2 linked regions of the Alloalcanivorax dieselolei B5 genome follow. The protein of the gene in region 1 interacts with the protein of each later gene in a pairwise test. Links are inferred from orthologs where the notes say so. Each region holds a gene or a part of one and is shown in the gene's direction. Other genes may lie near its edges. The genes, in order: gyrB and gyrA.

Region 1 (10,852 bases):
TTTCACACACGCGGGCTTCCATCGGGCGGATGTCAGAATCACGAAAGATGGTGTGGTGGCCCGGGATCGTGTCTCCCGTGGGCAAGCAAAGATTTTGTCTTATGCCCTGGTGCTCTCTCAGCTCCCCATGATCTCGGAAGCAAACAAGGTCTGTACTCTCCTTGTGGATGATCTGGGCTCTGAGCTGGATCAGACTCATCGGGATACCCTGTTGCGCTTTCTGACCATGGGGAACCATCAGACATTGATCACGGCGGTGGACGCGGACCATTTGGGACGTGCCACCGTTGAAAACAGCGGTGCTGCCGCCCGAATGTTCCACGTGGAACATGGACGGATTCAGCGGATATCGAACGACTCGTAAGGGAAGAAAATGGCGGAAAACAGCTACGATTCATCCAGCATCAAGGTTCTCAAGGGCCTGGATGCCGTTCGCAAGCGGCCCGGCATGTATATTGGCGATACGGATGACGGCACCGGCTTGCATCATATGGTCTTCGAGGTCGTGGATAATTCCATCGATGAGGCCCTGGCCGGCTACTGTAGCGAGATCAAAGTCATCATTCATCCTGATGAATCCGTTTCAGTCACGGATAATGGGCGCGGTATTCCTGTTGATGTCCATTCGGAGGAAGGTATTAGTGCGGCCGAAGTAATTATGACGGTGCTGCACGCCGGTGGAAAATTTGATGACAACTCCTACAAGGTGTCCGGTGGACTTCACGGAGTAGGGGTTTCCGTAGTGAATGCCCTGTCCGAAACCCTGAAACTGACTATTCGTCGTCATGGCAAGGTGCATGAGCAGGTATACCACGATGGGGTTCCGGAAAAGCCACTGGACGTAGTGGGGACAACGGAAAGCAGCGGTACGACCATCCGGTTCCGGCCTTCTCCCGCCACCTTCAATAATATTCAGTTTCACTACGATATCCTGGCTAAACGCCTGCGAGAACTGAGTTTCCTTAATTCCGGTGTTCGTATCCATCTGCTGGATGAACGTAGCGGTGATGAGGATGTGTTCGAGTATGAAGGCGGTCTCAGTGCCTTCGTTACTTATCTGAACCAGAACAAGAGCTCGCTGAATCAGGTGTTTCACTTCCAGGTGGATCGTGAAGATGGCATCGGCGTGGAAGTGGCGATGCAGTGGAACGATTCCTATCAGGAAAACATCTACTGCTACACCAATAATATTCCGCAGCGGGACGGCGGCACCCATCTGGCCGGATTTCGGGCGGCTCTGACCCGAACCCTGAATACCTATATGGAGAAAGAAGGCTTCCTGAAGCGGGAGAAAGCCAATCCTTCCGGTGATGATGCCCGGGAAGGGCTGACCGCGGTTATTTCGGTGAAGGTGCCTGATCCCAAGTTCTCCAGCCAGACCAAGGATAAACTGGTGTCCTCGGAGGTGAAAAGCGCCGTCGAACAGACCATGACGGAGCGTTTCCAGGACTTTCTCCTGGAACACCCGGTCGAATCCAAGAATATTGTTCAGAAGATTATCGATGCAGCCCGGGCCCGGGATGCCGCACGTAAGGCCAGGGAAATGACCCGCCGTAAAGGGGCTCTGGATATCGCCGGGCTACCCGGGAAGCTGGCGGACTGCCAGGAGAAAGACCCCGCTCTATCCGAGCTGTATATTGTGGAGGGCGATTCCGCGGGCGGTTCCGCCAAACAGGGCCGTGACCGTAAGTACCAGGCCATCCTGCCATTGAAGGGTAAGATCCTGAATGTGGAGAAAGCCCGCTTTGACAAGATGCTCTCTTCCCAGGAGGTGGCGACGCTGATCACGGCGTTGGGCTGTGGTATCGGCCGGGATGAGTATGATGCGGATAAGCTTCGCTATCATCGCATTATCATCATGACGGATGCGGACGTGGACGGTTCTCACATCCGTACCCTGCTTTTGACGTTCTTCTTCCGGCAGATGCCGGAACTGATTGTCCGGGGCCACATTTATATTGCCCAGCCTCCTCTCTATAAGGTGAAAAAGGGTAAGCAGGAAACCTATATCAAAGATGACCCTGCCCTGGATGAGTATCTCACTACTCTGGCTCTGGATAAGGCCGCGCTCTACCCCGGCAACGAGGCGCCGCCGATTAGTGGCGAGCCTCTGTCCAACCTGATTGGCGAATACCGGAAGGTCATGAAGCTGGTGGAACGCCAATCACGGGTATTCCCGGCCCAGGTGCTGGAAGAGATGATTTATCTGCCCAGCATCGATGAGAGCAAGCTGGAAGATGAGGCTTTCATGGTGGACTGGTGCGCTAAATTGCAAGCGCGCCTGGCCAATCTTGGGAATAACATCCAGAAGTTCATCATTAGCGCCGAGAAAGATATGGAGCGGGGCTTGTTCTTGCCAGGTGTGCGAGTGCTCGCTCACGGCATAGTCCGCGAATATCAAGTCACTCTGGATTTTCTGGAGTCGCCGGACTATCAAAGCATCGCGAGGCTGGGGGAAACGCTGGAAGGCCTGCTGGCCGATGACGCCAAGGTGGTGAGGGGCGAGGCAAGCCGTCCGATTCGGGATTTCGCCGAGGCGATGCTATGGCTGATGCAACAGGCCCGTCGTGGTATTAACGTACAGCGCTATAAAGGCCTGGGCGAAATGAACGCTGATCAATTGTGGGAAACCACCATGGATCCGGAGTCCCGTCGTATGTTGCAGGTAACAGTGGAAGACGCCATCGCGGCGGATCAGATCTTCACTACTCTGATGGGCGATGATGTGGACCCCCGGCGTCAATTCATCGAGTCCAACGCCTTGTACGTATCCAACCTGGATATTTGACCGGCCGGCGGGGCGTACTGCCCTGCTTCCGCGGGTACCAACGAAAAGGGCTCCCAATGGGAGCCCTTGCCGTATCAGAAGGTGCCTGCTGGTGAAAAATCAGACCTCGTAGTCTTCCAGCTTGCCGCCTTTTTCCAACGCCTCTCGCAGCCATACAGGGCGCTTACCGCGGCCGGTCCAGGTCTGAGAACTGTCCGCCGGATTACGGTATTTGATCTTGGCCGGCTTACGGACGGCCGCCTTGGTTTTCTTGCGAGTGGCTTTGCGAGCAACCTTCTTACGACCGGTGGTTTTCTCGTCAAGAAGATCTTCAACGGAAACGCCCAAATCCTTGGCGATCTTCTCGATTTCCGCCTGAGCGTTTTTCACCGCTTCCCGGCGTTTCTTTTCCAGTTTTCTTTCCGCCTGCTTGATCAGCTTTTCCAATTCAGCGACGGAAAGGTCGTCAATATTAATAGTCATTCTTGGCATTCCTTCTTGGTTCAATCAGCTCAGCCAGGACTTTAAATACTCTACAATTGAAACGCAATTAATCGTTATCCATTTTGTCCAATTCCCCGGGGTAATTCGTCACAATCCAGTGTTTTACCTCCCGGGTAACGGTTTTAGCGTCTTTATTGCGGGTATCCATCGGCGGACTCACCCGCAGGGTAATAGTACCGGGTAATCGCAGCCAGGAGCGGGCTGGCCAGCAGTCGCCGCTATTATGGCTGATCGCGATCACCGGAAAACCGGAGCGGCTGGCCAGCAGCGCACCGCCACTGTTGAAGTGTCCAATACTTCCCGGCGGCTGCCGTGACCCCTCGGGATAAATAACCACCGGTATATTGGAGCGTAGACGGTCCTCTCCTTGTTGCACGACTGCTTTCAGAGCCGCCCTGCCCTTTCCTCGATCTATTTTGATGGGTTTTAGCAATGCCAGAGCCCAACCAAAAAAGGGAAGCCACAACAGTTCTCTTTTCAGTACCGTGGCCTGGGGTCCGACCAATAGTTGCAGATAAAACGTTTCCCAGCTGCTCTGGTGGTTGCTGATAATCACCGCGGCCTGGCCTTGCAGGTGTTCCCGTCCCTCTACCTTGAAGCGTACGCCATTGAGCCGCTGCAGTAGCCACATGGCGAATCGGGTCCAGAGGTTAACCAGGAGATGTCTTTTCTTGAACGACAGAAATGGGCCGATCAATACACAGATAACGCTGTGAATAATACCGGCGAGGTTATAGAGCAGGAAAAACAACAAGCTGCGTACCCGGATATTCCAGGTCACCCGGGCGTCACGCGGAAATCCGCTCATTCGTGGTCCTTGAGAAAATGGTCGACGAAGCGGGCCAGGGAGTCGTACACCTCCACCGTGCCCAGTTCGGGGGGCAGGCCTGTTGCCTGAGTGCTCCGACCCTTTCCGGTGAGCACCAGGACTGGCCGGCAGCCACGGGTCACTCCGGCCTGCAGGTCCCTAAGGCTATCACCGACCAGGGGCACTGAGGTGACATCGCCATAATCGGCAACAATTTGATCGATCAGCCCGGGGAGCGGCTTACGGCAATCGCAACCGTCGTCGGGACCATGGGGACAAAAGTAGATGCCATTCAAATGGGCGCCGAGACCGGCCAGATGGGCGGCCATGCGTTGGTGGATGGCCTCCAGAGTGGCCAAATCGTAATAGCCTCGCGCTACGCCGGATTGGTTGGTGGCGACCACCACCCGATAGCCGGCGCGATTCAGACGAGCAATGGCCTCGGCGCTGCCGGCGATCGGAATCCATTCCCCAGGAGTCTTGATGTAGGCGTCGGAATCTTCATTGATAACGCCATCCCGGTCGAGAATGATCAGCTTGTTGGTCATTGGGACCTACCCGTAAAAGGGCCCCAGTGTAGAAAGCTCCCGGCGCAGCGACAAGGCATATGGGGGAGGATTACTCCGCGGCCAGGCCCAGCATGTCCGCCAGGCTCTGGTCGGTGCTTTCTTCAACCAGATGAATATGGTGTTCCAGGTCGATGAGGTGCCGCTTCATTTCCTTTTGTGCGGCGCGGACATTGCCCTGTTCCAGGTAATCCACCACCCGGACATGTTCCTCATGTTCGCAGGTGGCGTTGCCTGGCGGCTGAAATAACGCCACCACCAATGAACAACGGGAAATGATTTCCGACAGATAGCGATAGAGGATCGGATTGCCGGACAGTTCTCCCAGGCGCAGATGGAAGGCGCTGGCAAGACCTGCCCATTGCGTCTGGGCATAACGGTGCATGGCCTTGTGCTCTTCACGCAGCTGTCGCCGCAGAGAGGCGTAGTTGGCACGGGTTGCGCGCTCGGCCACCAACGGCAGTATCGAGGCTTCCAGGGCACGGCGGGCCTCGAACAGCTGGCCCACTTCCTCCGGTGACGGCATGGCGACAATAGCGCCACGATTGGGGCGAAGCTGTACCACGTGGTCGTGGGCCAGTCTTTGCAGCACCTTCTGCACCAGTGATCGGCCGACACCGAATAATTCGCACAAGGCCAGTTCCGGCAACTTGGTGCCGGGTTTCAATCTCTGCCCCATGACACTGGCGACGATGGCGTCATAGATGTCCTGTTCCCTTTCCGCGGCGGAGGCCCGAGCCGATGGCTTGCGGTCACCGAGTATCGAGGGCCGTACCTTGGGACGCCCGCGGCCGTCCGATTTGGTGGCGGTTGAACTCATTCCCTTTCCTGATCCCTTTCTTGGTCCGGGGGCATGATCGTGTCCATATGATCGCAGATTCGTCCCGGCGTGGTCATCCAGATCGCCTCCCGATGACGCTGTATATGTTCCAGAGCCCGGCGTAGATGGCGCAGGCGATAGGGCTGTCCGACCAAATAAGGGTGCAGCGCGATGCCCATTACCAGTGGTTGCTGATCGGACTGCTGAAGCATTTCGTCGAACTGGTCGATGATCATTTGAGCGAACGCGCTGCCGTCCAGTTTGCGGGCGATGATCATCGGGATGTCATTAACCTCCTGCGGATACGGCACCGCCCAAAGATGCCCGCCGTTACGGGTACGCATCGGCACGGGCTGATCATCGTGGCTCCAGTTCAAGGTGTAGCGGTAGCCGGTTTCCTTCAACAGATCCGGCGTCAGATGCGACTCTCCGATCCAGGGCGACAGCCAGCCCTTGGGGACCTGACCGGATTCTTTCTCGATGCGCTCCCGACAATGCAACAACAGTGCCGTTTCCTGCTCTTCACTCAAGGTGCCTTGGTGATAGGCGTTACTGTGGCCGTGGGCGATGACCTCATCGCCTCGATGCTGGAAGGCCTGCAACAGATCGGGGCAATGATCGTACAGGGTAGTGTTGGTGATCAGACCGGTGGGCATCTCGAGCTGATCGAACAGTTCCAGGCAGCGCCACGCACCCACCCGGTTTCCGTACTCACGCCAGGAGTAGTTGAGCACGTCCGGTTCGTTGAAAACCGCCCCGAGCTTGGCACCGAGCCCTTCCCCGAAAGCAAAATGCTCAACATTGAAACCGATGTACACCGCCAGCCGTTTGCCTTCAGGCCAGTGGAAATCACGGCGTTGGGTGATGGCCGAATAAGGAAAGCGCCCATGGTGGGACAGCGGAGCGAAAGCAGAATCCATGGTGGTGTCCCGTTTCAAAGTTCCGCCAGTCCAGCACGTACCAGCAGCCATTCGGCGCTGTCGTTCCAGACATCCATCTCGGTAATCAGTCCATCGCGAATCACATACCGGTCCACGTAGCGATTGTTTTCGAACGGAGTGCCATCCGGCCATTCCCCATAAAGCGTGCCCCGGTTGTAAACCACGGCGTACTGTAACGTTCCGCCGCTCACCACCTCGGTGGCTTCAAAGCGTTTCTTTACCCAGACATAACGCCCTTTATTGAAGGCGGTGGTGTCCATCGGATCCGTCATCGGGCGGTTGCCGGTGAAGCGAATGCTCAGTTCCGGGGAAACGAAGCGGCGGGCGCTGTCCGGATCCGGTTTCATCAGGATAATCAGGTAGGCGTCCACGAGCCCGGCGGGATCGGAAAGATCAAGATGCTGAATCTCTTTGTCCCAGTTTGGTGCGTCGGTCATGTTTTCTCCCTCTTTTTGCGCAGGCATGGCCTGGGTCCAGCGGTGATTCGGTGGCTTGAATGACACGATGTCGGCCATTTCAGGCTTCATGGATCGTCGCCATTCTTCCTTATTTTTTGTCGTCAATTAACGACTTAGATGACGACAAAAAATAAAGCAATATGCATGCCCAACCTGAGCGTCGAACAAAATGGCATGCCCTTTGCGTTGTTATCGGTGTCGGGCGGAACCGCCCAAACTCAGCAAAAGGGGGAAGCCATGCTTCGTGCAGTAAAGAAATGGGCCGTATTGGTACTGTGCCTGATGGCCGGTGGTACTTTGGCGAACGAGCCAGTGAAGATCGGATTGATCACCGCTTTGTCCGGACAGTCCGCCCAGGCCGGAGAGTCGATCACCCGTGGTCTGCAGGTGGCGATTGATGAGATCAATGCTTCCGGTGGCGTACTCGATGGCCGGCCGCTGGTGTTGGTGCGCCGGGATGATGAGGCCAATCCCGCCAAAGGTGTGGTGGCGGCGCGCGAACTGATCCATAAGGAGAAGGTGGCGGTCTTGTTCGGTGGCCTGGACACCCCGGTATCCATGGCCATCGTGCCTTTGGTCAACCAGGCGAAGATGCCCTTCGTGGGACCCTGGGCCGCGGGCACGCCGATCACCAAAAACGGCGCGGATCCCAACTTCGTGTTCCGGGTTTCAGCAATGGATGAGATCGTTGATATCGCCATGGTGGAGTACGCACAGAAAAATTTCGATGCGCGGAAGTTCGGCCTGATGATGGTGAACAACCCCTGGGGAGAATCCAACCAAAAAGGGCTGGTGGCCGCGCTCAAGGATAAAGGTCTGGAACCTGCGGCCAGCGAGAAATTCGACGGCGATCAGGTGGATCTGGTGCCACAACTGACGCGTCTGCGCGACGCTGGTGTCGATACCATTTGCCTGGTCGGCAACGTCGGGCCTTCCGCTCAGGTGGTGAAATCCCTGCGTCGCATGGGCTGGGATGTGCCGGTGGTGTCTCACTGGGGCCCCGCCGGCGGCCGGTTCACCGAACTGGCCGGACCGGGCTCTGAAAAAGTGCATTTCATCCAGACCTACAGTTTCTTCGGCGACCAATCTCCAGCGGGAGAAAAAGTCATCGCCGCACTGAAAGCGAAGTACAAGGACATCACTGGCCCGGAAGACATTACTCCGGCAGTGGGGGTGGCCAATGCCTACGACGCCCTGCATCTGGCCGCTCTGGCCATCAACGAGGCCGGCTCCACCGAGGGTGAAGCGATCCGGGAAGGTTTCTTCAAGATCAAGCAATACCAAGGTCTGATCAAGACCTACCAGCAACCCTTCTCCCCCGAAGTTCATGATGCCTTGAGCGCCGACGACTACGTCTGGGCCCGGTTCATCGACAACCGGATCGTTCCGGTGGCGTTGTCGCAGTAAGCAAGGGATAAACATGGATATTCAGCTGGTATCGGCGCTGATCAGCGGCCTTGGCATGGGCAGCATGTATGGCCTGATGGCGTTGGGTTTTTACATCACCTACGCGGTATCGGGGACGGTCAACTTCGCTCAGGGCAGCTCGATGATGCTCGGCGCGGTGTTGTGCTTCACCTTTTCCCAGACCCTGCAATGGCCGCTGGTGCCGTCGGTGGCGATGGCGCTGCTGTGCTGCGCGCTCTACGGTTTGGTGGTGGAGTTTCTCGCGGTACGGCCGTTTACCCGGCGCGGCTCCGATGCCTGGCTGATGTCCACCGTGGCGTTGGGCATCGTGCTGGATAACCTGGTCATGCACACCTTCGGCCGTGAGCCGCGCAGCCTGCCCTCCTCGCTGGCGATTACGCCGGTGGAGGTGGCGGGGGTAAACCTAGCGGTGTATCCGTTGCAGTTGATCATACCACTGGTGGGACTGTCGCTGGCGCTGGTGCTGCACTGGGTGGCGCGCCATACCCGTTGGGGAACGGCGTTGCTGGCCACCGAACAGAACAAGGATGCGGCGCGCTTGATGGGGATTCCCATCGGACGGGCCATCGCCGGGGCCTTTGCCTTGTCCACTTTGCTGGCCGGAGTGGCGGGCATGATGATCGCGCCGCTGTCCAATGTGAATTCCGACATGGGGACGTTGTTCGGTCTCAAGGCATTCTCCGTGGCTATTCTCGGTGGTATCGGCAGTCCCTGGGGGGTCATGATCGCCGGTCTGCTGTTCGGTGTGGCGGAGAGCCTGATCACGGTGACGCTGGGCTCCGGCTACACCCACATCATTACCTTTGCTTTGGTGATCGTGGCGCTGGCGCTGCGGCCCAACGGTTTGTTCGGGCGTGCCGGGGTGAAGAAAGTATGAAGTACCCGCATTTGATGATGCTGGCTGCGCTGGTGGCGGTGGCCTTGGTTTGCACTTTCTCCTTGAACAGCTATTACGTGTTCGTGCTGGCCAATGTGGCGCTGATCACCATTGTCGGCGTCGGTCTGAACATTCTGTTGGGTTTGAGTGGACAGATTTCCTTCGGCCATGTGGGGTTTTACGCCATTGGCGCCTACACCGTGGCGGTGCTCACCACACAAGCGGGCTGGTCGTTCTGGCCGGCCTGGTTGGCGGGGGCGCTGTTTTCCGGCGTCGCCGGGGCTCTGGTGGCGTTGCCGGCCTTACGGGCCAAGGGGCCTTATCTGGCGATGATCACCATCGCCTTCAGCTTTATCGTTCAGCACGCCGTGATTGAAATGGAAGGGGTCACAGGTGGTCAGAACGGCATCATGGGGGTGATGGCGCCCTCGCTTCATGAGTCCTGGAGCCCCGAGCAGAACATCGCGGTGCTGGCCGTGCTGACGGCAGCGGCGATGTTGCTGGTTTATGTTTTGATTTCCCGCGGCACCTGGGGCGCGGCCATGCGGGCGGTCAAGGACAGCGAAGTGGCGGCGGAATCCGTCGGCATCAATCCACTGGCGGCAAAAACCATGGCGTTCGCGCTGTCGGCGCTGATGGCCGGGTTGGCCGGAGGCCTGTTCGCGCCTCTGTCCGGCTTCGTAACACCGGATACTTTCAGTTTCATGCAGTCCATTCTGTTCGTGCTGGTGGTGATTATTGGCGGTGCGGGATTCATTGCCGGGCCGGTGATTGGCGCCATTATTCTCGGTGTGTTGCCGGAACTGCTGGCGTCCCTGGAGTCCCATCGCTTGCTGTTCTTTGGTGGTCTGTTGCTGGTGGTTTTGTTGGTGGCGCCCAATGGTTTGATGGGCTGGCTGACGGCCTGGAAGGGCCGCCGGAGCGGGGATGGCGACACCGACCCGCTCCCCGCCAGTGATGTCGAACCCGTGCTGGATACGCGCCTCCGTCATGGTTTGGAGGTGCGGGGACTGAGCATGACCTTCGGCGGTGTCAAAGCGGTCAGCGGCTTGAATCTGGATGTGCCGGCGGCGGCGGTGAGCAGTCTGATTGGCCCCAATGGCGCCGGCAAAACCACGGTGTTGAATATGCTCAGCGGGTTTTACCGGCCCACGGACGGTGGTTTTTCATTGACGGATATCGCTCTGCAAACCGAAGGGGCGTGGCGCATCGCCCGCCGTGGGGTGGCGAGAACCTACCAAACGTCGCAGCTGTTCGATTCGCTTTCCGTGGAGGAGAACGTGGCTCTGGCCGCCTGCCGGGGTCATTTGGGAACCGTGCTGAGGGGCGGACCTTTCCGTTCCCGGGCGGTACGCCAGCGGGCACGCGCCCTGCTGTCGTTCTGTGGCTATCACGGCGATCCGGCCCTGCCCGCCTCGCAATTGCCGCATGTGGACCGGCGCCTGGTGGAAATCGCCCGGGCATTGGCGTTGGATCCGGAAGTGCTGTTGCTGGATGAGCCGGCCGCCGGCTTGTCGCGGGAAGATACCGACCGGTTGGGCGATCTGCTCACAGCGGTCGCGGCCGCCGGTATCGCGGTCCTGGTGGTGGAGCACGATATGGAGCTGGTGATGTCGGTATCCGACCAGGTCATTGTTCTGGATACCGGTACCCTGCTGGCCGCGGGCAACGCCGCTGAGGTAC
Region 2 (11,025 bases), 3.3 Mb from region 1 along the record:
GGCTGGGTTTCCAGGCGGGCCAGGTCCACCGCCACCAGATCGGCTTGTTTGCCCGCTTCCAGGGAGCCGATCCGGCTATCCTGTCCCAGGGCGCGGGCGCCGCCCAGGGTGGCCATTTCCAGAATCTCGGCGGCGGGCAGGGCGTCCGCGCGCAGGCTGACGCCCTTGGCCAGGAGGGCGGCGCTGCGCATCTCACCGATCATGTCCAGGTCGTTGTTGCTGGCGGCGCCATCGGTGCCGAGGGCGACATTGACGCCGGCCTGGCGCAGTTTGTACAGCGGCGAGAAGCCGCTGGCCAGTTTCAGGTTGGACTCCGGGCAATGCACCACATGGGTGCCGGTTTCGGCCAGCCACTGGATTTCCTCGTCCAGCAATTGGGTCATATGCACGGCCATCAGGCGCGGTGTCAGCAAGCCCAGCCGGCGCAGCCGCGCCAGCGGCCGGTCACCGTTGTGCTCCACCGCCTGCTGGATTTCGCCGGCGGTTTCGTGCACGTGCATCATGATTTGCAGGTCCAGTTCCTCGGCCAGGGTCAGAGCCTGTTCCAGCGGGCCGTCGGATACCGTGTAGGGGGCGTGTGGGCCGAACCCCAGGGACAGCCGCGGCTCATGGCGCCACTGATCGACAGCGTCGGTGGCCAGCCGTAAATAGTCCTCCGGCCCGGATCCCATCGGCGTGGGGAAGTCCATTAGCGGACAGAAAATAGCCGCCCGCAGACCGCTTTCCAGGGTGGCCCGGGCCACCGCGTCGGGAAAGAAATACATGTCGGCAAAGCAGGTGGTGCCGGCGCGGATCATCTCCGCCGCCGCCAGCCGGGTGCCCTCGTAAACAAACGGGTCACTGACCCAGCGCCCTTCGGCCGGCCAGATGTGTTTTTCCAGCCAGGTCATCAGCGGCAGATCGTCGGCGAGGCCGCGAAACAGGTTCATGGCGGCGTGGGTGTGGGCGTTGACCAGACCCGGGATCAGCAGGTGCCGATCCAGCCGGCGGACCTCCGTGGCCTGCCATTGTTGGTCCGCCAGCGCGCTGGGCAGCAGGTCGACGATGGTATCGCCGCGCACCACCACGGCGTGCTGTTCCAGTACCGTGGTGTCCGGCGCCACCGGCGCCACCCAGCGGGCGTGCAGGATCAGGTCGGCCTGATTGTCGCTCATTCAAGGCTCCTTGCTTCAGCCGGGGCCGCCGCCGGACGGCGGTGGCCATGGTGGTGGCTATTGTGTGGTGGCCAGTATTGTGGCGGCGAGTATAGCCTGTCCCGGGTGTGTGATCCCACTCAAGCAGGCTCCTGGGACCAGCCGGAATACTTATTCAGAGCTTCTCAAGCTGTGCTATCATCGTTGACTTTTCCGGGAGCGTCACCCACGCCACCAAGGATACAAAAGGAACGCCATGACGGACCTCGCAAAAGAAGTTACACCCGTCAATATCGAGGACGAACTGAGACAGTCGTACCTGGATTACGCCATGAGCGTGATCGTCGGGCGCGCTTTGCCCGACGTGCGCGACGGCCTGAAACCGGTGCACCGGCGTGTACTGTTCGCCATGCACGAGCTCAACAACCATTGGAACCGGCCGTACCTGAAGTCCGCCCGGGTGGTGGGCGACGTCATCGGTAAGTATCACCCCCATGGTGACTCCGCCGTATACGACACCATCGTGCGTATGGCCCAGCCGTTCTCGCTGCGCTACATGTTGGTGGACGGGCAGGGCAACTTCGGTTCCATCGACGGCGACTCCGCCGCGGCCATGCGTTACACCGAGGTGCGCATGGCCAAGATCGCCCACGAGCTGCAGGCCGATCTGGACAAGGAAACGGTGGATTTCGTCGACAACTACGACGGCACCGAGCGGATCCCGGAAGTGATGCCCACGCGGGTGCCGAACCTGCTGGTCAACGGCTCTTCCGGTATCGCCGTGGGCATGGCCACCAACATTCCGCCACATAATCTGGGCGAGGTGATCGACGGCTGTCTGGCACTGATCGACGATGACAGCCTGACCCCGGACGACCTGATGCGATACATCCAGGGCCCGGACTTCCCCACCGCGGGTATCATCAATGGCCGCGCCGGCATCGTGCAGGCGTACCGTACCGGCCGGGGCCGTATCTACGTGCGCGCCCGCGCCACCGTGGAAGAGGCGGACAAGAGCGGCAAGGAAGCGATCATCGTCACCGAGCTGCCGTACCAGGTGAACAAGGCGCGGCTGATCGAGAAGATCGCCGAGCTGGTCAAAGACAAAAAAATCGAAGGCATCACCGAGCTGCGCGACGAGTCCGACAAAGAGGGCATGCGCATCTACATTGAGCTGCGTCGTGGCGAGAACGGTGACGTGGTGCTCAACAATCTCTATCAGCAGACGCAGATGGAGTCGGTGTTCGGCATCAACATAGTGGCGTTGGAAGACGGCCAGCCGAAGACGCTCAATCTGCGCCAGCTGCTGGACGCTTTCCTGCGGCATCGCCGTGAAGTGGTCACCCGCCGCACCGTCTATGAATTGCGCAAAGCACGGGAAAAGGCGCATTTGCTGGAAGGCCTGGCGGTGGCTCTGGCCAATATCGATCCGGTGATCGAACTGATCAAGGCGTCGCCGAGCGGCGCCGAGGCCAGGGAAAAGCTGCTGGCCAAGGGCTGGGCGCCCGGCGATGTGCTGACCATGCTGGAACGCGCTGGCGGCGAGGACATCGCCCGCCCGGACAATCTGGACGAGCAGTTCGGTCTGCGTGACGGGCTTTACTACCTGTCTCCGGAACAGGCCCAGGCGATCCTCGATCTGCGCCTGCAGAAACTGACCGGCCTGGAACGGGAAAAGCTGGTCACCGACTACCAGGAGCTACTGGAGCAGATCCGCGAGTTGAGCCTGATTCTGGCCGACCCGGAGCGCCTGCTCGAGGTGATTCGCGAGGAGCTGCAAGCGATACGTGACGAGTACGCCGACGAGCGCCGTTCCGAGATTCAGACTTCCCGCTCCGACCTGAGCATGGAAGATCTGATCGCCGAGGAAACCGTGGTGGTCACACTCAGCCACGGCGGTTACGCCAAGGTCCAGCCCATCGACACCTATGCCGCGCAGCGTCGCGGCGGCCGCGGCAAGGCGGCGACCACGGTGAAGGATGAGGACTACGTCGAGCAACTGCTGGTGGCCGGCACCCACGATACGCTGCTGTGTTTCACCAGCATCGGCAAGGTGTACTGGCTGCGGGTGTTCGAATTGCCGCAGGGCGGGCGTAACTCCCGTGGTAAGCCGATCATCAATTTGATCCCGGCACTGCAGAAGGAAGAGCGAATCACCGCCATCCTGCGCCTGGACGCGGAAATGGTGCGGCAGCAGGGTAATACCGAGGACGAAGACGAGGCCGAGACGGACGGCGCTGATGTCATCGAAGACGCCGAGGGTGTGGAAGTAGAGGATAGCACTCCCGGTCCGTTCATCTTCATGGCCATTTCCAATGGCGTGGTCAAACGGACCGAACTGGCCAAATTCGCCCGGCCGCGCAGCAATGGTCTGATCGCGGTCAAACTGCAGGAAGGCGAGCACCTGGTGAATGTGGCCATTACCCAGGGCGCCGAGGATGTGGTGCTGGTGGCCGGCAACGGCAAAGTGGTGCGCTTCCAGGAATCCAAGGTCCGTGTCATGGGCCGCACCGCTCGGGGTGTGCGCGGCATGAAAGTCGCCGATGGCGAGGAAGTGATCGCGCTGATCGTGCCGCAGGAAGGTGGCCAACTGCTGACCGCGTCCGAGCACGGCTACGGCAAGCGTACCGATATGAGCGAGTTCCCGACCAAGGGGCGCGGCACCCAGGGCGTGATCGGCATGGTGGTCAATGAGCGTAACGGCTCTCTGGTCGGCGCCGCCCAGGTGTTCGGCGAAGAGGACATCATGCTGATCTCCAACCAGGGCACACTGGTGCGTACCCGGGTCGATGAGGTCAGCCATCTGAGCCGTAACACCCAGGGCGTGCGCCTGATCCGTCTTGGTGACGGTGAGGCGCTGTCCGGTCTGGCCACCATCCCCGAGCTGGAAGGCGCGGAGGCGGTCGTCGACGACCTGGAAGAGAACCCGGAAGAAGACGGAAACGGAGAAGACTGAGGTTCCGTTACCTGCTCCCGGCATGACCATTCCGGCCCGGTTCGACCGGGCCGTTTTATCGATACGGAGAAACTGAATGTCCCGCGCTTTCAACTTTTGCGCTGGTCCGGCGGCGTTGCCGGAAGCGGTGTTGCGTCAAGCCCAGGAAGAGTTGCTGGATTTTCGCGGCACCGGCATGTCGGTGATGGAAATGAGCCACCGTGATCAGGTGGTGGTGGAGCTGGCCCGGCGTGCGGAACAGGATCTGCGGGATTTGCTGGGTATCTCCGACGACTACGCCGTGTTGTTCCTGCACGGTGGCGCCAGCACCCAGTTCGCCATGGTGCCGCTGAACCTGATGGGGGACAACGGCAAGGCGGACTACATCAACACCGGTCAGTGGTCGAGCAAAGCGATCAAGGAAGCGCGCCGTTACGGTGACATCAACGTGGCGGCCAGCAGCGAGGATCGCAACTTCAGCTACGTGCCGCCGCAAGCGGACTGGACGCTGTCCGCCGATGCCGATTACGTGCATTACTGTCCGAACGAAACCATTGGCGGCCTGGAGTTTGACTTCATTCCCGAGGTGGACAAGCCGCTGGTGGCGGACATGAGTTCCACCATCCTGTCCCGGCCCCTGGACGTGAACCGGTTCGGCCTGATCTATGCCGGCGCGCAAAAGAATATCGGCCCGGCCGGTATCACTCTGGTGATCGTGCGCCGCGATTTGCTGGGACGCGCGGGCGCCAGTGTGCCGGCGATGCTGAACTATCAGATCCACGCCGACAACGACTCCATGTACAACACGCCGCCGACCTTTGCCTGGTATCTGGCTGGTCTGGTGTTCCAGTGGCTCAAGGACCAGGGCGGTCTGACCGCCATGGCCGCGATCAATGAGCGCAAGGCGAAGCGCCTGTACGACTTCATCGATGCCAGCGGTTTCTACAGCAACCCGGTGGAGAAGGCCGATCGCAGCCGGATGAACGTGCCGTTCGTGTTGGCCAACAGTGATCTGGACAAGGACTTCCTGGACGAGGCGGGCGCCGCCGGTCTGCATAATCTGAAAGGCCACCGCAGCGTGGGCGGCATGCGTGCGAGCATCTATAACGCGGTGCCGGAGGCCGCGGTGGAGGCCCTGGTGGCGTTCATGGCGGATTTCGAGAAGCGACACGGATAAGCGCCGGTGCGCGAAACGCTGACACGCTTGCACGCAACACGCTTGCACGCCATGTTTGATGGCATTGGCAAAAGCGGTGAGCGCGGTGGTGCCCGGCGAGACGATAGGAAACAATAGTGGCACAGTCCCAGCCGTACGCTCACATGCAGCGTGCCAGCGTGATGCGTGCCAGCGTGTAAGCGAGACAGACAATGACCGATTCGTTGGACAGCCTGAGGGATCAAATCGACGCTCTGGATCAGCAACTCCAGACGTTGCTCAATCGTCGGGCCGAACTGGCCCACGCGGTGGCGGATGTGAAGCGCCGCGAGGACAGCAACCCGGTGTTCTATCGTCCCGAACGCGAGGCCCAGGTGCTGCAGCGTATCAAGGAGCGCAACCAGGGCCCCATCGACGGTGAGGCGATGGCCCGGCTGTTCCGCGAGGTGATGAGTATTTGCCTGGCGCTGGAACAACCCATGCGGGTGGCGTTCCTGGGGCCGGAGGGCACCTTCACCCAGCAGGCGGCGCTCAAGCACTTTGGCCACGCGGTGGAAAGCGTGCCGCTCGGCGCCATCGACGAAGTGTTCCGGGAAGTGGAAGCCGGGGCCGCCCATTACGGCGTGGTGCCGGTGGAAAACTCCACCGAGGGCATGGTCAGCCATACCCTGGACACCTTCATGTCCTCCAGCCTGAAAATCTGCGGTGAGGTGGAGCTGCGCATCCACCACCATTTGCTGGCCGGACCTCATACCCGCCGTGACAAGGTCACCCGCGTCTATTCCCACCAGCAGACCCTGGCCCAGTGCCGCCAGTGGCTGGACGCGCATCTGCCCACGGTGGAGCGTATTCCGGTGAGCTCCAACGCCGAGGCCGCGCGGCGGTTGCGCGACGAGTGGAACGCCCTGGCCATCGCCGGTGATATGGCGGCCGAGCTTTATGGTCTGGAGCGGGTGCAAAGCAATATCGAGGACCGCCCGGATAACACCACCCGCTTCCTGGTGATCGGACGCCAGGACACGCCGCCGTCCGGCCGCGACAAAACCAGCATGCTGGTCACCGGCAAGAACCGTCCGGGGTTGCTTTCCGACATGCTGCTGCCGTTCCGCGAACAGGGTATCAACCTGACCCGCCTGGAAAGCCGCCCGTCACGTACCGCCAACTGGAGTTATGTGTTCTTCATCGACTGCGAAGGGCACAAGGAAGATCCATTGTTGAAGAACGTACTGGAAAGGCTGGAAGGGGATGGCAACACCATCCGTATTCTGGGCTCCTATCCCAAAGCGGTATTGTAGAAAAGGTCGGACGTCCGGCCTGAACAAACAGGAAACATCATGACCTGCGATTACATCAAACTGGCCAACGGCGGCGTGCAGCGGCTGCAACCCTATTCCCCCGGTAAACCGATCGAGGAGCTGGAGCGGGAACTGGGTATTCGCGACATCATCAAACTGGCCAGTAACGAGAATCCTCTGGGGCCCAGCCATAAAGCGTTGGAAGCGGCGAAGCGGGCGCTGGAGCAGGTGCACCTCTATCCCGACGGCGCCGGCTTCAGCCTGAAGGCGGCGCTGGCGGAAAAGCTCGGCGTCAACAGTAACCAGGTTACTCTGGGTAACGGCTCCAACGATATTCTCGAACTGGTGGCGCGGGCTTATCTGCAGCCCGGTGAAGAGACCGTTTACGCCGAATACGCGTTCGCCATCTATCCGCTGGTGACGGTGGCCTGTTCGGCCAAACCGGTGATGGTGCCGGCGCATCTCTACGGCCACGATCTGGCCGCCATGGCGGACGCCATCAACCAGAACACCCGCATCGTGTTCCTGGCCAACCCGAATAATCCCACCGGCACCTGGTTCAATGATGTGGCGCTGGACCGTTTCCTCGAGCGGGTGCCGGAAGATGTATTGGTGGTACTGGACGAGGCTTATTTCGAGTATGTCGAAGAGTCTCATTACCCGGATGGCCTGCGCCGGCTGGCGCGCTATCCGAACCTGATCGTTACCCGCACCTTTTCCAAGATTCACGGGCTCGCCGGGCTGCGGGTGGGGTATGCGGTGTCGCATCCGGACGTGGCCGACATCCTCAACCGGGTGCGCCAGCCGTTCAACGTCAATATTCCCGCCCTGGCCGCCGCCGAGGCGGCGCTGGACGATGTCGACCACCTGGAGAACTCCCGTTGCGAGAACACCGCTGGTCTTGGCCAGTTGGTGGAAGGGCTGAACCAGCTCGGGCTGGAGCATATTCCCTCGGTGGCCAACTTCATCACCGTGGATTGCGCCGGTGAGGCTTTGCCGGTGTACGAGGCGCTGCTGCGTGAAGGTGTCATCGTACGCCCGCTGGGCGGCTATGGCCTGCCCAACCACCTGCGCGTCACGGTGGGCACGGCACGGGAAAACGAACGTTTTCTGAACGCCCTGGCCAAGGTCATGAAAGCGGGGGCGCGCTGATGAGCCGTGGCGCCCCGCTGTTTCGACGGGTGGCGATCATCGGGCTGGGCCTGATCGGCGGCTCTTTCGCCGCCGCTTTACGGGAGCGGGGCCTGGCGGGCACGCTGGTGGCCGGCAGCCGTTCCGCCCGGACCCTGGAACAGGGTCTGGCCATGGGGCTGATCGATGAAGGCAGCCAGGACCTGGCGTTGGCGGTACGTGGCGCCGATCTGGTATTGCTGTCGACGCCGGTGTCGGCGATGGAGCGCTCTCTGGCGGCGCTGGCGCCGGGGCTTTCGGAGCGCGCCATCGTCACCGATGGCGGCAGCGTCAAGGGTAGTGTTATTGCCGCTGCTCGCCGGACGCTGGGGGATCATTTCCCCCGCTTCGTGCCCGGACATCCCATCGCCGGCAAGGAAACCAGTGGCGTGGCCGCCGCCGACGCCGGCCTCTATCAGGATCACCGGGTGATTCTCACGCCACTGGCGCAGACCGATCCGGCGGCCACCCGCGCGGTGCGCGAACTGTGGACCGCGCTGGGCAGCGAAGTGCTGGAGATGACGCCGGAACATCATGACCGGGTGCTGGCGGAAACCAGCCACTTGCCCCATCTTCTGGCGTTTTCCCTGGTCGATACCCTGGCACGCCAGGGCGACTCCACGGAGATCTTCCGCTACGCCGCCGGGGGATTCCGCGATTTCACCCGCATCGCCAGTTCCGACCCGGTGATGTGGCACGATATCTTTCAGGAGAACCGGCAGGCGGTGCTGGATGCCCTGGCCCTGTTCCGGGATGGCATCGACGGTTTCCGCGACGCCATCGAAGCCGGTGACTCCGACGCCCTGATGGGTATCATGACCCGCGCCAACACGGCACGGGCCCATTTTCTGGCGCTCAATGCGAGGACCTCCTATACGCGGGCGCGCCATTCGGATAACGAGAGCAGCATGAGCGATCAGCACGATCCCACCTTCGTGGTTCAGCCCGGTGGCAGCCTGCGGGGCCGCGCCCGGGTGCCCGGCGACAAATCCATTTCCCACCGGTCCATCATGCTCGGCGCTCTGGCCGACGGGGTCACGGAAGTGGAGGGCTTTCTTGAAGGGGAGGACGCGCTGGCCACTTTGCAGGCGTTCCGTGACATGGGCGTGGTGATCGAAGGCCCTCATAACGGCAAGGTCACCGTGCATGGGGTCGGCTTGGACGGCCTGAAGGAACCGGGCAAGCCGCTCTACATGGGCAACTCCGGCACCTCCATGCGCCTGCTCACCGGGCTGCTGGCGGGCCAGGCGTTTGATGTGACCCTCACCGGTGACGCTTCGCTGTCCAAGCGGCCGATGGAACGGGTGGCCAAGCCGCTGCGGGAAATGGGCGCCAGCATTCAGACCGGTGACGGCGGCCGTCCGCCGGTGCGGATCCGTGGCGGGCAGACGCTCAAGGGCTTCCACTACGATTTGCCGATGGCGTCCGCTCAGGTCAAGTCCGCGCTGTTGCTGGCGGGGCTTTACGCCCAGGGCGAGACTTCGGTGACGGAACCGGCGCCGACCCGCGATCACACCGAGCGCATGCTCACGGGTTTCGGTTATCCGGTGCGCAGTGAAGGGCCGTTACGCGCGGTGACCGGTGGTGGCGCTCTGCGCGCCTGTCATCTGGAGGTCCCAGCGGACATTTCTTCCGCCGCTTTCCTGCTGGTGGGCGCTTCCATTGCGGCGGACAGTGACGTGCTGCTGCCCCATGTCGGCATCAACCCGACCCGTACCGGCGTGATCGATATTCTGCGTTTGATGGGCGCCGATATCACCCTGGAGAATCAGCGTGACAGCGGCGGCGAGCCGGTGGCGGATCTGCGGGTCAGAAGCGCGCCGCTCAAGGGCATCGAGATTCCCGCCGAACTGGTGCCGCTGGCCATCGATGAATTTCCGGCGATCTTCGTCGCCGCCGCCTGTGCCGAAGGGGATACCGTGCTGCACGGCGCCGAGGAACTGCGGGTGAAGGAGTCCGACCGCATCCAGGTGATGGCCGACGGCCTGAGCGCCCTGGGCGTGGATCTGGAGGTGTTCGAGGATGGCATCCGCATCACCGGCGGCGCCCTGGGCGGCGCCGAGGTGGAATCCCACGATGACCACCGGATCGCCATGAGCTTCGCCATTGCCGGGTTGCGCGCCACGGCACCGATTACCATTCGCCATTGCGCCACTGTGGCCACCAGCTTCCCCGGGTTCGCCGACCTGATGCGGTCGCTGGGGCTGGGCCTGGAGGTTCGATGATTCCGATTATCGCCATTGACGGACCGGTTTCCTCCGGCAAGGGCACCGTGGCGCGGCGGGTGGCGTCCGCGCTCGGCTGGCATCTGCTTGATTCCGGCGCCCTGTACCGGGTGCTGGGGCTGCATGCGCAACACCAGGGGGTGGCCCTGGATAACAAACTCGAGCTGGTGGACCTGGCGGAGAGCCTGCCGGTACGGTTCGTGGAGCGGGGCGGGGACACCCGCGTGGTGCTCGAGGAAACCGACGTCAGCGAGGAGATCCGCCAGGAAAGCGTGGGTGAACTGGCCAGCCAGGTGGCGGTATTGCAGCCGGTTCGCGATGCCTTGTTCGCGCGTCAGCGGGCGTTCGCCCAGGCGCCGGGTTTGGTGGCGGACGGCCGTGACATGGGCACGGTGGTGTTTCGTGATGCCCCGCTGAAGATCTATTTGACCGCCAGTGCCGAGGAACGTGCCCGGCGGCGCTATAATCAGTTGAAAGAAAAGGGGTTTGATGCTACCCTCTCGGCCCTTGTGGAGGATATTCGTACTCGTGATGAGCGGGATATGAAGCGTTCCGTGGCACCGCTGAAACCGGCGGAGGATGCCCTGGAACTGGACTCCACGGACCTGACTGTGGATCAGGTGGTCGCGCGTATCCTCGATGAGGCGGCGGCCCGCTCACTGATCTGACGATCAGGCACAATTGGTTTTCAGAGCCCGAACCGGCTCTTGAAACGGCTTCGGACGCGCCCTGATCGTAGCGGTGCGGCTGGAGCCGTTGCTGCATAACGAACGCCAGCCTCTTACAGTAAACCAGCTTGGGGTGGTGGTCGCTTTATCAATAACCCGCGTCTGCTGGCTGGCGCGTGTATCGTGAGACGTTTTTTCATGACTGAATCTTTTGCCGAACTTTTTGAAGAAAGCCTCAAGGACCTGGACGTTGCCCGTGGTTCCATCATCCGCGGCACCGTGGTCGCCATCGACAGCGACTGGGTGGTGGTCAACGCCGGCCTGAAATCCGAAGGCATCATCTCCCGCGACGAGTTCATCAGCGAGAGCGGTGAACTGGAAATCGCCGAAGGCGATGAGGTGGAAGTTGCCGTTGACGCCATCGACGATGGCATGGGCTTCAC

The links.
Region 2: the proteins of gyrB (region 1) and gyrA interact in binary tests that used the Escherichia coli proteins (3 or more experiments, as listed by UniProt). The link is inferred for Alloalcanivorax dieselolei B5 from one-to-one orthologs.

The regions. Positions count from the first base shown.
Region 1 is NC_018691.1:3,434-14,285, forward strand. Bases 1-3,080 are described here. They hold gyrB (DNA topoisomerase (ATP-hydrolyzing) subunit B), read left to right. Parts: upstream 1-373; coding sequence 374-2,788; downstream 2,789-3,080. Other genes in these bases: recF (DNA replication/repair protein RecF), read left to right, coding at 1-364; B5T_RS00025 (H-NS histone family protein), read right to left, coding at 2,888-3,080. Outside these bases: more of B5T_RS00025, read right to left, coding at 3,081-3,274; B5T_RS00030 (lysophospholipid acyltransferase family protein), read right to left, coding at 3,318-4,079; gmhB (D-glycero-beta-D-manno-heptose 1,7-bisphosphate 7-phosphatase), read right to left, coding at 4,076-4,627; B5T_RS00040 (GntR family transcriptional regulator), read right to left, coding at 4,698-5,465; B5T_RS00045 (polysaccharide deacetylase family protein), read right to left, coding at 5,462-6,385; B5T_RS00050 (nuclear transport factor 2-like protein), read right to left, coding at 6,400-6,843; B5T_RS00055 (ABC transporter substrate-binding protein), read left to right, coding at 7,102-8,271; B5T_RS00060 (branched-chain amino acid ABC transporter permease), read left to right, coding at 8,285-9,169; B5T_RS23870 (branched-chain amino acid ABC transporter ATP-binding protein/permease), read left to right, coding at 9,166-10,852. UniProt on the Escherichia coli protein: DNA gyrase negatively supercoils closed circular double-stranded DNA in an ATP-dependent manner to maintain chromosomes in an underwound state.
Region 2 is NC_018691.1:3,296,306-3,307,330, reverse strand. What follows is about bases 1,037-4,289. They hold gyrA (DNA gyrase subunit A), read left to right. Parts: upstream 1,037-1,389; coding sequence 1,390-4,089; downstream 4,090-4,289. Other genes in these bases: serC (3-phosphoserine/phosphohydroxythreonine transaminase), read left to right, coding at 4,166-4,289; B5T_RS14725 (TRZ/ATZ family hydrolase), read right to left, coding at 1,037-1,154. Outside these bases: more of B5T_RS14725, read right to left, coding at 1-1,036; more of serC, read left to right, coding at 4,290-5,245; pheA (prephenate dehydratase), read left to right, coding at 5,437-6,519; hisC (histidinol-phosphate transaminase), read left to right, coding at 6,559-7,671; B5T_RS14700 (bifunctional prephenate dehydrogenase/3-phosphoshikimate 1-carboxyvinyltransferase), read left to right, coding at 7,671-9,914; cmk ((d)CMP kinase), read left to right, coding at 9,911-10,582; rpsA (30S ribosomal protein S1), read left to right, coding at 10,781-11,025. UniProt on the Escherichia coli protein: A type II topoisomerase that negatively supercoils closed circular double-stranded (ds) DNA in an ATP-dependent manner to maintain chromosomes in an underwound state.